One region of the Streptomyces sp. NPDC088157 genome, then DNA from elsewhere that is predicted to be linked to it. Evidence: riboswitches for the same ligand, from Rfam matches in the RefSeq annotation. Region 1 holds a riboswitch; the other holds the start of a gene.
The links. Region 1 has a riboswitch for cyclic di-AMP ahead of ACIPFH_RS24000 (M23 family metallopeptidase). Riboswitches for the same ligand answer to the same signal wherever they lie in the genome.

Region 1 (7,020 bases):
GCTGTGACGCGGTCCCGCGCATCGGGGGCCCGTCGGAGGGGGCGGACCGGATGGTCGAGCGGGCCCGCGCCCGGGGCAACCGGACCTACGCCGACCTCACGGACCTCGCCGACCTCGTCGACGTCCGTGAGGTCCCCGAAGCCCGGGACGCCCGTGCCGTCGACGTTTCACGGCGCCCGCCGCAGGCCGCCGATGACCGAGCACGTCATGCTGCTCCAGTGGGCCGCGCTGGACGGCCCGTTCGGGCCGTCGGCGGTCAGCCCACGTTCAGCCCGGTGAGGTCCGCGAGCGGCAGCGTGTGCTGGGTCTGGAGGACCTTGGCGCGCAGGTAGCGGACGTTGTGCGGGGTCGTGAAGACGCCCGTCGGGACCCGGTCCTGGACGTCGATGCCCAGGTCCCGCAGCTGGTCGGCCTTGTCGGGGTTGTTGGACAGCAGGTCCAGGCCCGTGATGCCCAGGGCGCGCAGCATCTGGGCGGCGGCCGTGTAGTCCCGGTCGTCCTCGGGCAGGCCGAGCGCGGCGTTCGCCTCGTAGGTGTCCAGGCCCTGGTCCTGGAGGGCGTACGCGTCGAGCTTGTTGTAGAGGCCGATGCCGCGGCCCTCCTGGCGGAGGTAGAGCAGGACGCCGCCGGTGCCGGCTATGCGCTCGACCGCCTCGCGCAGCTGCGGCCCGCAGTCGCAGCGGGCGGAGCCGAAGACGTCACCGGTCAGGCACTCGGAGTGCAGCCGGACCAGCGGGGTGGCACCGGGCGCCGACTCGCCGAGGACGACGGCGACGTGCTCCTGGCCGTCGGTGAGGCCGTGGAAGGTGACGAGTTCGGCGTCGACGGAGTAGCCGTCGGGGAAGCGCAGCGGTACGCGGACGCGGGCGCGCGGGGTGGCGGCGGGGGTGTCGGGCATGCGGTCTCCCGGGTCCGGAGGACGGTGACAGAGCGACGCCGGGCCGCCCTGTGCTTCAGATTTGAAGCAGATCCAACGATTCGAGACCCTACCGCATGCTTGAAATTTGAAGCAACTGCTTTGTGGTGCGGCTCACGACGATGCGGCTCGTACGCCAGCGGCTGGGTTCCGGGGGGCCGAGGCTCGCGCGCCCGCCGCCGCGGCTCGCGAGGTTGCGGTTCGCCGGGTCGCGGTCACGGGGTTCCGGAGCAGGGCGAGGAGCGCCGGCGCCACGGGAGGTCCTCGGGTGCCGCCTCGCCTTCGTCGTTCTCCTGCAACCCGCGCGCGACCTGCGTGAAGATATCCTCCAGCTGGCCCACCTGCTCGGGGGTGAGCCGGTCGAAGAGGGAGGCGCGGACCGTCTCGACATGGCCGGGCGCCACGCTCTCCAGGACCGTCATGCCCTCGTCCGTCAGGACCGCCACGCTCCCGCGCTTGTCCCACCGGCACTCCTCACGTCGCAGCAGCCCGTCCTTCTCCAGCCGGGACACCGCGTAGGTCAGCCGGCTGCGGGTGATCTTCAGCCGCTCCGCGAGGTCGGTCATCCGCAGCCGCCGCTCCGTTGTCTCGGAGAGGTTGGCGAGGATGGAGTAGTACAGGTGGGGCATGCCGGCCTCCTGCTGGAGCTGCCGGTCGATCGCGTCCTCGAGGAGGAGGTAGCCGGCCACGTAGGCGCGCCAGGCGCGCTGCTCCTCGGGGGTGAGCCAGCGAGTCGTCATGCGCCCAGTGTAGGTTTGTTTCAAACTTGAACCAAGACCACTTGAACCAAGACCACCACCGTCGGACCGGCGACCGGACCGCGTCGAGGCACGTCGGACCGCGTCAGGCCGCCGTCGGACCCAGCCCGGGGAGTCGCGTCGATGCCGTACCCGTACGTCCTGCTGTCCGCCGCCGTGTCCCTCGACGGCTACCTGGACGACACCACGCCCGAGCGCCTGCTCCTCTCCGGCCGCGCCGACTTCGACCGCGTCGACGAGGTACGGGCCTCCGTCGACGCGATCCTCATCGGCGCCGGCACCATCCGCGCCGACAATCCCCGGCTCCTTGTGAACTCCCCGGAGCGCCGCGCCGCCCGGGTGGCCGCCGGACTGCCGCCGTACCCCCTCAAGGTCACCGTCAGCGCCTCCGGCGAGCTCGACCCGGCGGCGAACTTCTGGCACACGGGCGGCGAGAAGGCCGTGTACACGACGGAGAAGGGCGCCGAACGGATCCGGGCGCTCGGCATCGCGGCCGAGGCGGTCCCGCTCGGACCCGAACTGGACTGGCGCCGCCTCCTCGAACACCTCCACGACGTGCGCGGCGTACGGCGCCTCATGGTCGAGGGCGGTGGAACCGTCCACACCCAGCTGCTCCGGCAGGGCCTCGCCGACGAACTCCAGCTCGTCCTCGCCCCGCTGTTCGTCGGAGACCCGCGTGCGCCCCGGCTCTTCGGGCCGGGCGGCTACCAGGGCGGACGGCTGCGCCTGGTGGAGACCCGGCGCATCGAGGACGTCGTCCTGAACCGCTACGAGCCCACCGCCCCCGGCGCCGGACCGCTGCCCGTCGCGGCCGACCGGCACTGGCTCGCCCTGGCCTGCGCGCTCGCGGCCGACTGTCCGCCGTCGCGGACCGCCTTCAGCGTCGGTGCGGTGATCGTGGCCGCCGACGGCACGGAGCTGGCGCGCGGCCACTCGCGCGAGGGCGACGACCCGGTCGTGCACGCCGAGGAGGCCGCCCTCGCCAAACTCGACCCCGCCGACCCCCGCCTCCCCACGGCCACCGTCTACAGCAGCCTCGAACCGTGCGCCCGCCGTTCCTCCCGTCCGGCCCCCTGCGCCCGGCTCATCCTCGACGCGGGCGTGCGCAGGGTGGTCACGGCCTGGCGCGAACCGAACACCTTCGTCACGGACGCGGACGGCACCGGTCTGCTGACGGCCCAGGGCGTCGACGTCCTTGTGCTCCCGGGGTACGAGGAGCGGGCGAAGGGCCCCAACCGTCACCTCCTCTGAGCCCGCCGAGGCCCCGCCGAGGCCCCACTGATCAACCGATGTGCTTTCCGACCCGCTGATGGCGTACAGTTGTGTTCATCGCCGCGGGGTGGAGCAGCTCGGTAGCTCGCTGGGCTCATAACCCAGAGGTCGCAGGTTCAAATCCTGTCCCCGCTACTGATAGGCCGAAGGCCGGAATCCGAAAGGGTTCCGGCCTTCGGTGCGTTCACCGACCACTCCCTCACTCTTGGTGACCGGATGACCGCCCAGCGCATAACGACTGAGTCACCATCAAAACCTGTGTGACTGCTGATGCGTTTCCGGGGTATGTCGAGGCGCGGTCGGCACGCGGTCAACTCGCCCGTTTTTCACCACTGGTGGGCCGAAAGTCCAGGCCGGAAAAGTTGTTGATCAAGCAGAACAGCTTGGAATCCCGCCCCCGTGTCTATTAACGTTCGATAACGCAGCGCGGTCGTCCCAGCCGACACAAGAGTCGGCTCCGTGCGGCACGTGCCGAATCCCGCAAGGGAACCGGGGAACCATCACCTTGGGGTGAATCACGCGGAAGCCGTCGTGAGCTCGCAGAGTCCACGTCCGGTATACGCGCGTAGGAGACCTTCCCGCTCCGAACCCGTCAGCTAACCCGGTAGGCGACGGAAGGAAAGGAGCACGCCCGCGTGGCGTCCAACCCGCCTGCCCCCGAGGCCCCGCACGCGCCGGCCCAGCTGCCCACCGAGACCTTCGGCTACGGCGGCTACCGCACCGACGAGGGCCCCTGGGAGGAGTGGAACCCCACCGCGGACTCCATTCGCCCGGTACGCGGCAAGCACCGTGTCGCCAAGCAGCGCGGCGGCGGATTCGCCCGCAGCTCCACCGTCCTCGGCGTCGGCGTCATAGCCGCCGTCAGCGCGGGCGGCATGGCCAGCGCCAACACCGGCAAGGCCCCGGTCTCCATCTCGATGCCGGACCTGCCCAACGTGGGCTCGCTCATCTCCGACGACGAACCCGTCCAGGAAGCCGCGCCGGCCCTCGCCGGCTTCGGGTCCGAAGCCGCCGTGGACACCGACGAGAGCGTCGCCGACGCCGGTGAGGCCCTGCGCAGCCGGATCATGGCGCAGGCCGAGTCGCAGCAGTCCCAGGTCGAGGTCAAGGCTCTCGCCGCGGCGGCCAAGGCCGAGGCCGACGCCGTCGCCCAGGCCCAGAAGGAGGCGGAGGCCAAGGCCGCCGCCGCGAAGAAGAAGGCCGCCGAGGAAGCCGCCGCCAAGGCCGAGGCCGCGCGCCTGGCCGAGCTGGCCAAGCAGTACACGCTGCCGACCTCCTCGTACACCATCACCTCGACCTTCGGCCAGGCCGGATCCCTCTGGTCCTCCGGCTACCACACGGGGCTCGACTTCGCCGCGCCCACGGGCACGCTCATCAAGGCCGTCCACAGCGGCACCATCACCGAGGCCGGCTGGGCCGGTTCCTACGGCTACCGCACCATCCTGACCCTGGACGACGGCACCGAGCTGTGGTTCTGCCACCAGTCGTCGATCAGCGTCAGTGTCGGCCAGAAGGTCGCCACCGGTGACGTCATCGGCCGGGTGGGCGCGACCGGGAACGTCACCGGGGCCCACCTCCACCTCGAGGTCCACCCGGGCGGCAGCGCCGACGGCATCGACCCGGCGGCGTGGCTGCGCGGCAAGGGCCTCAACCCCTGAGCCGTCCGTCCCTCAGGACACACTGATCCACCCCGCAGCCCTGACGAGGAGAACCCGCGTCAGGGCTGCCGGTCTGTCGCGGCCCACCGGTGCGGAAGATTCGTTCGGTGCGGGTGATGCCTCGCGGCTCCTGGCGCGGGCGGTCCGTCGCGGCCTACGGGTGCGGGCGGGAGGCGGGATACGGCCCGGTCGGGTACCCGTAGGTGTGTCCTGCCGGGTTCCCGTACCCGTGGACCGGCCCTGCCGGGTTCCCGTACCCGTGGACCGGCCCTGTCGGGGCCCCGTACACCGGCCCCGCCCCCGCCTGGTACCCGGATCCGCCGCCGTGACCCTGGGCGGGCCCCGGTCCCGGCCCGTACGTCTGTCCCTGGCCGTACGCAGGTCCGGGCCCGTACCCGTACACGCCGTGCATGGGCCAGGGCGGCGCGACCACCCGTACCGGCGGGGCCGTCATCCGGGCCGCGTGGTCCAGCGCGGGGCGGGCGACGTCCTTGCGCCGCCACAGCTCGTTGAGCAGCTCTCGTTCGCGTACCAGGAAGTCGGCGTTCGCCCGTCCCCGGCGGCCGCGGTGCCGCAGGAACGCGAGGGACGTCGCGTACGCCTCGTAGCGCGCCACCTCCCGCTCCGCGGACTTGCCCAGGTGGCGGCCGGCGTACTCCCGGGCCAGCCGCCGGGCCCGCATCGAGCCGAGCGCGAACGGCTCGGCCGGTGTCAGCCAGCCCGCGGCCGCGTAGGCGGGCAGCTCCTCGCGTACGGTGCGCAGCTCGCGTTGGCGCGTCCACACCACCAGCCAGGTCAGCAGCCCGAACGCGGGCACCATGAACGCCGCGTACACCGCGAAGAACCCGAACTCGCCGAACGACGAGGAGCCGTTCCACAGGGCGTGCATGCCCATCGCGAGCAGTAGCCCGCACAGCGGGAGCAGCACGCGCCGCAGCTGCTGACGGTCCCCGGAGAGCGCGGCGACGCCGAAACCGATGCCGGTCAGCACGGTGAACAGGGGGTGCGCGAACGGCGACATGACGACGCGCACGAAGAAGGTCGCGGCGGTGACGGACGCGATGCCCGTGTCGCCCGTCAGCTGGTCGGTGCCGAAGGCGGTGCCGAGATAGAGGATGTTCTCGGTGAAGGCGAAGCCGGTGGCGGTGAGCCCGGCTATGACCACGCCGTCGACGATCCCGGTGAAGTCCCGCCTGCGGAAGAGGAACACCAGCAGGACGGCGGCGGCCTTGGCCGACTCCTCGACGATCGGCGCTATGACGGTCGCCCCGAGGGTGTCCGCGCCGGACGGGTCGGCGGTCGCGGTGGCTATCCATCTGGTCGCGAAGCTGTTGGCGATGATGGCTATCAGGGCGGCCGCGCACGCGCCCCAGGCGAAGGCGAAGACCAGGTTCCGCCAGGGGCCCGGCTCGACCCGGTCCAGCCACCGGAACGCGGCGACCAGCAGCGGTACGGGCAGCACGGCGAGCCCGAGTCCTACCAGGAACCCCTCCGTGCCGGTCTGTTCGCGCACCAGCGCGAGGATGACCAGGCCGGACAGCGCGAGCAGGGTGATCAGCGCCCCGTACCGCACCCTCAACCAAGCCCTCGGCCGCGCTCCGCCCCGGGGGGACCCCCACCGCTGCCACCAGTGAGCGTGCCGGAGCACACCGTCCTCGGGCGAGCCGCCGGGATGCGGCGGACAGGGCGGAAACGGAGGACTGATGGCCACGGTATCGACCCTAACGAGGGAGGGGACTGTGGTGGAGGGGAGACCGGTCGGTGAGCCCTTGGGTCCCTTGGTCGAACCCTTGACCCGGTCAGCGCTCCCCGGGCCGGACGCGATGCTGTACGCGACGGAAGAGCAGATCGTTCACGACGTGACCCTTGTCCAGCCCCTGCCCCTCGAAACGGGTCAGCGGCCGGAAGTCGGGCCGGGGCGCGAACCCGCCGTCGGCGTGGGTGTTCTCGAAGTCGGGGTGCGCGGTCAGCACCTCGAGCATCTGTTCCGCGTACGGTTCCCAGTCCGTGGCGCAGTGCACGATCGCGCCCGGCTTCAGCCGCGTCGCGGCCAGGTCGAGGAACTCGGGCTGGATGAGGCGCCGCTTGTGGTGGCGCTTCTTCGGCCAGGGGTCGGGAAAGTAGACGCGCAGCCCGTCGAGCGAGTTCGCCGGCAGCATCTCGCGCAGCAGGATGATCGCGTCGCCGTTGGCGACCCGGACGTTGGTCAGACCGGTGCGGTCCGCGAGGTTGAGCAGATTGCCCTGGCCCGGCGTGTGCACGTCCACCGCGAGGATGCCGGTGCCCGGGTCGGCGGCCGCCATCTGTGCGGTCGCCTCACCCATGCCGAAGCCGATCTCCAGCACGACGGGACGGTCCGTGCCGAACAGCTCGGCGAGGTCCACGGCATGCCCGTCGATGTCGAGCCCCCACTTGG
Region 2 (7,020 bases), on a different contig from region 1:
TGGACCGACGTCACGCAGCTGCCCTTGCGCCACCACTCCGGGAGCATCTCCAGGGCCTCGTCGCCGAGCGGGTTCACGCCCGGGCCGGCGGCCAGGGAGTGCGCCACGAGCACGTGCAGGCACTTCACTCGGTCCGGCATACCGCCCGCGCTGGGGAAGTTCTTCAGTTCCTCGATCTCGTCCCGGCGCCGGATGTAGTCCTCGTGCGCGGCCCGGTAGGAGGCGGCCAGTTCCGGATCGGTGCGCAGCCGCTCCGTCATCTCCTTCATCACGCCGTTCGCCTCGAGCGTGCCGATGGCCGAGTTGGCCTTCGGGCACGTCAGGTAGTACAGCGTCGGGAAGGGCGTGCCGTCGGGCAGGCGGGGGGCCGTCTCCACGACGTCCGGCCGGCCGCACGGGCAGCGGTGCGCGATCGCGCGCAGACCGCGCGGCGGCCGTCCGAGCTGCTGCTTGAAGGCCTCGACGTCCGCGTCGGTGGGCTCGGTGCGCGGGGTGGTCGGCGGGGGCGTTTCCATGCCTGTCTTTCTATCGGTTCTGGCTGTCGGCTCTGTCTGCCGGTTCCGACTGTCGGTTCTGTCGGTTCTGTCGGTTCCGTCTGTCGGTTCCGACTGGCGGTTCTGTCCATCTTCGTGTCTGCCGGTTCCGACTGGCGGTTCCGTCCAGCTTCGTGTCTGCCGGTTTCGGCTAACGGTTCCGTCCATCGGTTCCGTCCGTCCGTCGGTTCACCGGTCGGAGGCGTCGGACTTGTCCACACCGTCCCAGACGTTCGAGTACCAGGGGCGGTCGGCCGCCCCGAGGTCGACCCGGGACTTCTTCGCCGCGTCCGGGTCGATCACCACGAAGCCGGTCTCCCCCGGCAACACGTAATGCAGCCGCTCCCGGATCTGCTGCTCGGCGTAGGCGTCGTCCTGCCAGCGCGCCTTGAGGTCGCGCAGCTGCTCGACGCGCTCGCTGGCCTGTCGCTTCTCGCGCTCCAGGTCGGCGATCCGGGCGCGCTGGGAGACGTACTGGCGCATCGGGTACGCCAGGGCCACGATCAGCGTGCACAGGACCATCGCGAGGAGCGCGGCGCGACCGGTGAGCCGGGAGCGGCGCGCCTGGCGCTTCGTCTGGGAGCGGTAGACCCGGGCCGCGGTCTGCTCGCCGAGCAGCTTGATCCTGGTCGCGGTGGAGAAACGGTCCCGGTCCTTCACGGCCACTGTTTCCGCCTCCCGTCTCACACGTGCGTACGTCCCCGCACACGGTACGGGACCGGGTACGGGGACGTACGTACGACTGGCTAGGGCTTGACCCGGTAGGGGTCGACCAGCAGGGCCGGATCAGCCCTTGCCGTGCTGATCAGTTCGCGGAGCGAAACCGCGGGAAGGCGGAGCGGCCGGCGTACACCGCGGCGTCGTCGAGGATCTCCTCGATGCGCAGCAGCTGGTTGTACTTGGCGACGCGGTCCGAGCGGGCCGGGGCGCCGGTCTTGATCTGACCGCAGTTCACCGCGACGGCGAGGTCGGCGATGGTGACGTCCTCGGTCTCGCCGGAGCGGTGGGACATCATGCACTTGAAGCCGTTGCGCTGGGCCATCTCGACGGCGTCCAGGGTCTCGGTCAGCGAACCGATCTGGTTGACCTTGACGAGCAGGGCGTTGGCGGAGCCCTCCTCGATGCCGCGGGCCAGACGCTCGGGGTTGGTGACGAAGAGGTCGTCGCCGACGATCTGGACCTTGTCGCCCAGCTTGTCGGTGATGACCTTCCAGCCGGCCCAGTCGTCCTCGTACAGCGGGTCCTCGATGGAGACGAGCGGGTACGCGGAGACGAGCTCCTCGTAGTACTCGGTCATCTCGGCGGCCGAGCGGGACTTGCCCTCGAACTCGTACTTGCCGTCCTTGTAGAACTCGGACGCGGCGACGTCGAGCGCGAGCGCGATCTGCTCGCCGGGGATGTAACCGGCCTGCTGGATGGCCTCGATGATGAGGTCGAGCGCGGCGCGGTTGGACTCCAGGTTCGGGGCGAAGCCGCCCTCGTCGCCGAGGCCGGTGGACAGACCCTTGGTCTTCAGCACCTTCTTGAGGGTGTGGTAGACCTCGGCGCCCCAGCGCAGGGCCTCGGAGAAGGACTCCGCGCCGATCGGGGCGATCATGAACTCCTGGATGTCCACGTTGGAGTCGGCGTGCGAGCCGCCGTTCAGGATGTTCATCATCGGAACGGGCAGCAGGTGCGCGTTCGGGCCGCCCAGGTAGCGGAACAGCGGCAGGTCGCTGGCCTCGGAGGCGGCGTGGGCGACGGCGAGCGAGACGCCGAGGATGGCGTTGGCGCCGAGCGAGCCCTTGTTGTCGGTGGCGTCCAGGTCGAACATGGCCTGGTCGATCAGGCGCTGCTCGGTGGCGTCGTAGCCGACGAGCTCCGGGCCGATCTGCTCGATGACGGCGAGGACGGCCTTCTCGACACCCTTGCCGTGGTAACGGTTGGGGTCACCGTCGCGGAGCTCGATGGCCTCGAAGGCACCGGTGGAGGCGCCGGACGGAACGGCGGCACGACCCGTGCTGCCGTCGTCGAGGCCGACCTCGACCTCGACCGTGGGGTTGCCTCGGGAGTCCAGGATTTCCCGGGCTACGACGACGTCGATGGACGGCACGAGCATCTCCTTCTTGGGATGTGACGCTGGTTGTGCGGGGCTCAGGGGATCTTGACGAGTCCTTGCCGAGCCTTGCGACTAGAGCCTAACCGCCCCGGGGCCGTCGGCAGCCGACCGACCGTCCCGTGGACAGACAGACGGTACCTATTGTTTCCGTCCGGAACAAAGGGGGTGGCCGAGAAAGACCGACGGAAAGTGGCGAAGGGGCAAAGAGAAACCCCGCTCCGGTGCGTACGGGGGAACACGTACCGGAGCGGGGAGCCCGTGGGGACGGGGGGTCACCCTCACGAGGTCTTCAGTGTGCCGACCTCGGACATGAGGGCGCTGTGGCTTCTCTGGGGGCCGGGTGTCACTTCAGGTGCAGCTGCTGGCCCGGGTAGATCAGGTCCGCGTCCGTGACGATGTCCTTGTTCAGCTGGAACAGCTTCTGCCAGCCACCCTTGACCTCGTGCTTCTCGGCGATGGAGCTGAGGGTGTCGCCCTTGACGACCTTGTACTCGCCGTCGCCCTTCTTGACCTTCTTGCCGGTCGGCGTGGTGACCGTCTTGGAGGCGGCCGGGCGGTCGGTCGAGCGGGAGGCGCCCTGCTCCTCGGTCGAGCGGGTGCTGGTGCTGCCGCTGTTCGACGAGCCGGAGGAGCCGGAGGAGTCGGACGAACCGGAGCTCGAGGAGCCGGCGTCGCCGCCGTTGTAGGCCGCGCCGGACAGGCCGGTGCCGCAGACCGGCCAGGCACCCTTGCCCTGGCCCGCGAGGACCTTCTCGCCGATGGCTATCTGCTGGGACTTGGAGGCCTCGTTGGCCTGCCCGGCGTACTGCGTGCCGCCGTACGCGGCCCAGGTCGAGGCCGAGAACTGAAGGCCGCCGTAGTAGCCGTTGCCGGTGTTGATGGACCAGTTCCCGCCGGACTCGCACTGGGCGACGGCGTCCCACTCGGAGGTGGTGGCGGCGGAGGCGTTGCCGGCCGCCATCAGCGGGGCGGCGATGGCGACACCGGTGACGCCGGCGAGCGTGGCGACGCGGGTGGCCTTGGAGGGACGGCGGTGCTTGCCCTTACCGGAAAACAGCATGGTGGATCCCCTCACCGACGCCTGCGAGGTGAGCTGTCGGGTTCGGGCCGTGTGAGTTGCCCGGCCACTCCTCACCCACCGGAGAACTGCTCCGTGGGAGGGCGTGGCTTCACCCCAAGCCGTTCCGGTCGACCACCCCGGCGCGGCACTTACCTTGGGTCCCCCGCTCCTGCCTGCGGCGCTTGACGCGACGACTGTTCCCGGGCTGTCGCTGGCAGGATTCGGCGTTGCGACGGCCGGGGCTCGGGTTGCCGAGCGGCCTCGACCGTAGACACGCGATCGACGGAATTTCAAAGACGATCAGGGCTTCTGAGACTCATCCCACACTTTCACCAAAGCGGACATTCGGTGCGAAGCGTGACGTGAACTCCCGCTGTTTTTCTTGGGCTTTGCGCCCTATTCCACCCCTGTGTCGAGGGTCTGACCGGGGGTGATGTTGCTCGGGTCGGCACCGATGAGGTCCCTGTTCTCGGCGTAGAGGGCGCGCCATCCGCCGTCGAGGCCAAGGGAGTCGGCGATGGACTCCAGGGAGTCGCCCTGCTGGACGAGGTAGGTGGCCGCGGCGTGCCGACCGGCGGACGCGGCGGTGGCGCCGTCCACGGCGGTGTCGGTCGCGCTCTTGGGCGCGGCCTCGTCGGCGGTCGCACCGCGATGGCGGCCGGAACCCAGGGAGCTGGTGTCGACGAGGCTCCAAGAGCCCGCCTCTTGCTCCGAATTGTCCGAGTCATCCACTTTCGGGGATGTGGTGGCCGAACCGTCGCCCGCCTGCCCGTCACCCTGCTTGCCAGAACCGCCGGACGCCCCGGAGTCATCGGTGGCGGCGGAGGAAGAGGACGAAGGGGATGAAGCGGACGCCGAGGGTGAACTGGAGGAATCGGCGGACGAGTCGGATGAGTCGGACGACCCGGTCGAGGTGCCATCGCCGCTCGACGAGCCCGAGGAGCCCGAAGATCCGGACAACCCCCTGGACAGGTCGGACAATCCGGAAGACCCGGATGAGTCGGACGAGTCGGACGAGCCGCCCGCCACGCCGGTGTCCACGCTCAGCGCGCCGTTCTCCTTGGTGAGCCCGGAAGTCAGCCCGCAGGTACCCCACGCGCCGATCCCCTCGGCCGCGAGCACCTTCTGCGCGACGGCGATCTGCTGGTTGCGGCTGGCCAGATCGGGGCTCGCCGCGTAGTCGAGGCCGCCGTACGTCTCCCAGTCCTTCTGGGACAGGCTCAGACCGCCGTACTCGCCGTCACCCTGGTCGGCACTCCACGAGCCGCCGGTCTCGCACTGCGCCACCTTGTCCCACACCGTGCCGTCGGCGGCGCTCGCGCCGGAGGCGGCGAGCAGCGGGATGGCGATGGCGGAACCCGTCACTCCGGCCGCGACAAGGAGGGCCGGGGCCTGGCGGGGGCGACGGTGACGACCGTTCCCGGAGAGCATGCGAGGGGCCTTTCTCTGGACAGCACTGACCGGCGCGGCGGGTTGGACCGATGCGTCGCGCTGACGAGAGAACGTATAGGCAGACGATCACTTGTCACAAGTTAATGCCGCGCAGATCACGTGAAGATCACAGAGTTGAGGGCTGGTCACCTTTACTCCGCCGAACGGTCACACTCCGGCTGACATTCAGTCAGAGTCTCATCGGTTATGACCTGGAATGCACCGGAGTGAACTCCACCGGCAGCGTCCGCAGCCCGCGCATGATGAGCCCGCCGCGCCATCTCAACTCGGCCGGATCCACGGCCAGTCGGAGGTCGGGCAGACGGGTGAGGAGAGTGGCCAGCGCGGTCTGGCCCTCCAGCCGGGCCAACGGGGCTCCCAGGCAGTAGTGGATACCGTGGCCGTAGCCGAGGTGCTGGTTGTCGCGGCGGGAGAGGTCGAGGGTGTCGGGGTCCGGGAAGCGGGCCGGGTCACGGTCGGCGGCCGCCAGGACGACGAGGACCGGGTCGCCGGGCGCGATGTCCTGTCCGCCGATGCTGAGCGGCTCGGTGGCGAACCGCCACGTGGCGAGCTCCACGGGGCCGTCGTAGCGCAGGAGTTCCTCGACTCCGGTCTCCAGGAGGGTGCGGTCGCCGCCGTCCTCGGTGAGCGACCGCTGGAGGCGTTCACGCTGCTCGGGGTGGGTGAGGAGGGCGTACGTGCCGTTGCCGATGAGATTGACGGTGGTCTCGAAGCCGGCGAACAGCAGGATGAAGGCCATGGCGGCGGCCTCGTTCTCGGTGAGGTGCTCGCCGTGGTCGGAGGCGCGGATCAGGCCGGAGATGAGGTCCTCGCCGGGAACCGGCTCGGCCGGGAGCTCCTCGCGCTTGCGGTGGATGAGCTCCAGCAGATATCCGCGCATCTTCTTCACCGACCGCGCGACTCCGCCCCTGGGGCCCCCGCCGTGCCGGATCATCATCCCGGCCCAGTCGCGGAAGTCGTCCTGGTCCTCGCGGGGGACGCCCAGCAGGTCGCAGATCGCGTAGATGGGGAGCGGAAAGGCGAAGTCGTGAATGAGGTCGGCCTCGCCCTCCTCGGCGAACCGGTCGATGAGGTCGTCCGTCAGTTCCTGGACCCGGGACGAGAACTCGGCGACCCGGCGGGGCGTGAAGGCCTTGCTGACGAGCCGTCGCAGTCGGGTGTGGTCCGGCGGGTCGATGTTGAGCAGATGCGTCATCAGCTCGGCCTTGCGCTCGCCGGGGATGCCGGTCTTGCCCTTGGCGTGCGCCGGTTCGTCGTGGTGAGCGGGGTTCTTGGAGAGTCGCTGGTCGGCGAGGGCCTGTTTCGCGTCGGCGTGACGGGTGACCAGCCAGGCCTCCACACCGCTGGGCAGCACGGTGCGGTGCACGGGGGCGTGCTCACGCAGCCAGGCGTAGGCGGGGTAGGGGTCGGTGGCGAATTCCCAGGTGAAGAGGTCGGGGGCGGGCGGGACATCGGTCGAGGGGCGGGGCTGGTTGGTCACTCCCCGAACGGTAGCGGGCTCCCCGGCAACACCGACACGGCGACCTCCGAGCTCCACGAGGGACTGGCGGGGCGGAGCCGGACGGGCTCTGACGCGGCGGGGCCGGACGGGCGCAGGCGCGGCGGGGCCGGACGGGCGCAGGCGCGGCGGGGCCGGACGGGCGCAGGCGGGGCGGAGTCACGACAGGCTCTGGCGGGACGGAGGCACGACAGGCGCAGGCTGCGAGACGGCCTCCGGCCGGACGGGATGCCCGAGAGCCCCCGCTCGGCCTTCGACTGGACAGGGGGTCCGAGAGGCCCCGCTCGGCCTCCGGCCGGGAGGGGTGCCAGAGAGGCCCCGCGCGCCTCCGGCCGGACAGGGTGCCCGAGGGGCCCCGCGCGGCCTCCGGCCGGGCAGG

Region 2: it holds a riboswitch for cyclic di-AMP, as region 1 does, so the genes downstream of both, ACIPFH_RS27405 (transglycosylase family protein) here and ACIPFH_RS24000 (M23 family metallopeptidase) in region 1, are expected to answer to the same signal.

What each region holds. Positions count from the first base shown of each region.
Region 1 is NZ_JBIUSU010000005.1:853,616-860,635, forward strand. It holds gene ribA (GTP cyclohydrolase II) at 257-898, opposite strand; gene ACIPFH_RS23985 (MarR family winged helix-turn-helix transcriptional regulator) at 1,132-1,656, opposite strand; gene ACIPFH_RS23990 (dihydrofolate reductase family protein) at 1,798-2,925, shown strand; tRNA gene ACIPFH_RS23995 (tRNA-Met) at 3,008-3,081, shown strand; cyclic di-AMP (ydaO/yuaA leader) riboswitch at 3,406-3,574, shown strand; gene ACIPFH_RS24000 (M23 family metallopeptidase) at 3,582-4,604, shown strand; gene ACIPFH_RS24005 (PrsW family glutamic-type intramembrane protease) at 4,759-6,315, opposite strand; gene trmB (tRNA (guanosine(46)-N7)-methyltransferase TrmB) at 6,404-7,020, opposite strand, start outside.
Region 2 is NZ_JBIUSU010000007.1:97,806-104,825, forward strand. It holds gene ACIPFH_RS27390 (DUF501 domain-containing protein) at 1-515, opposite strand, end outside; gene ACIPFH_RS27395 (septum formation initiator family protein) at 723-1,199, opposite strand; gene eno (phosphopyruvate hydratase) at 1,339-2,631, opposite strand; gene ACIPFH_RS27405 (transglycosylase family protein) at 2,975-3,691, opposite strand; cyclic di-AMP (ydaO/yuaA leader) riboswitch at 3,695-3,882, opposite strand; gene ACIPFH_RS27410 (transglycosylase family protein) at 4,088-5,122, opposite strand; gene ACIPFH_RS27415 (cytochrome P450) at 5,328-6,623, opposite strand.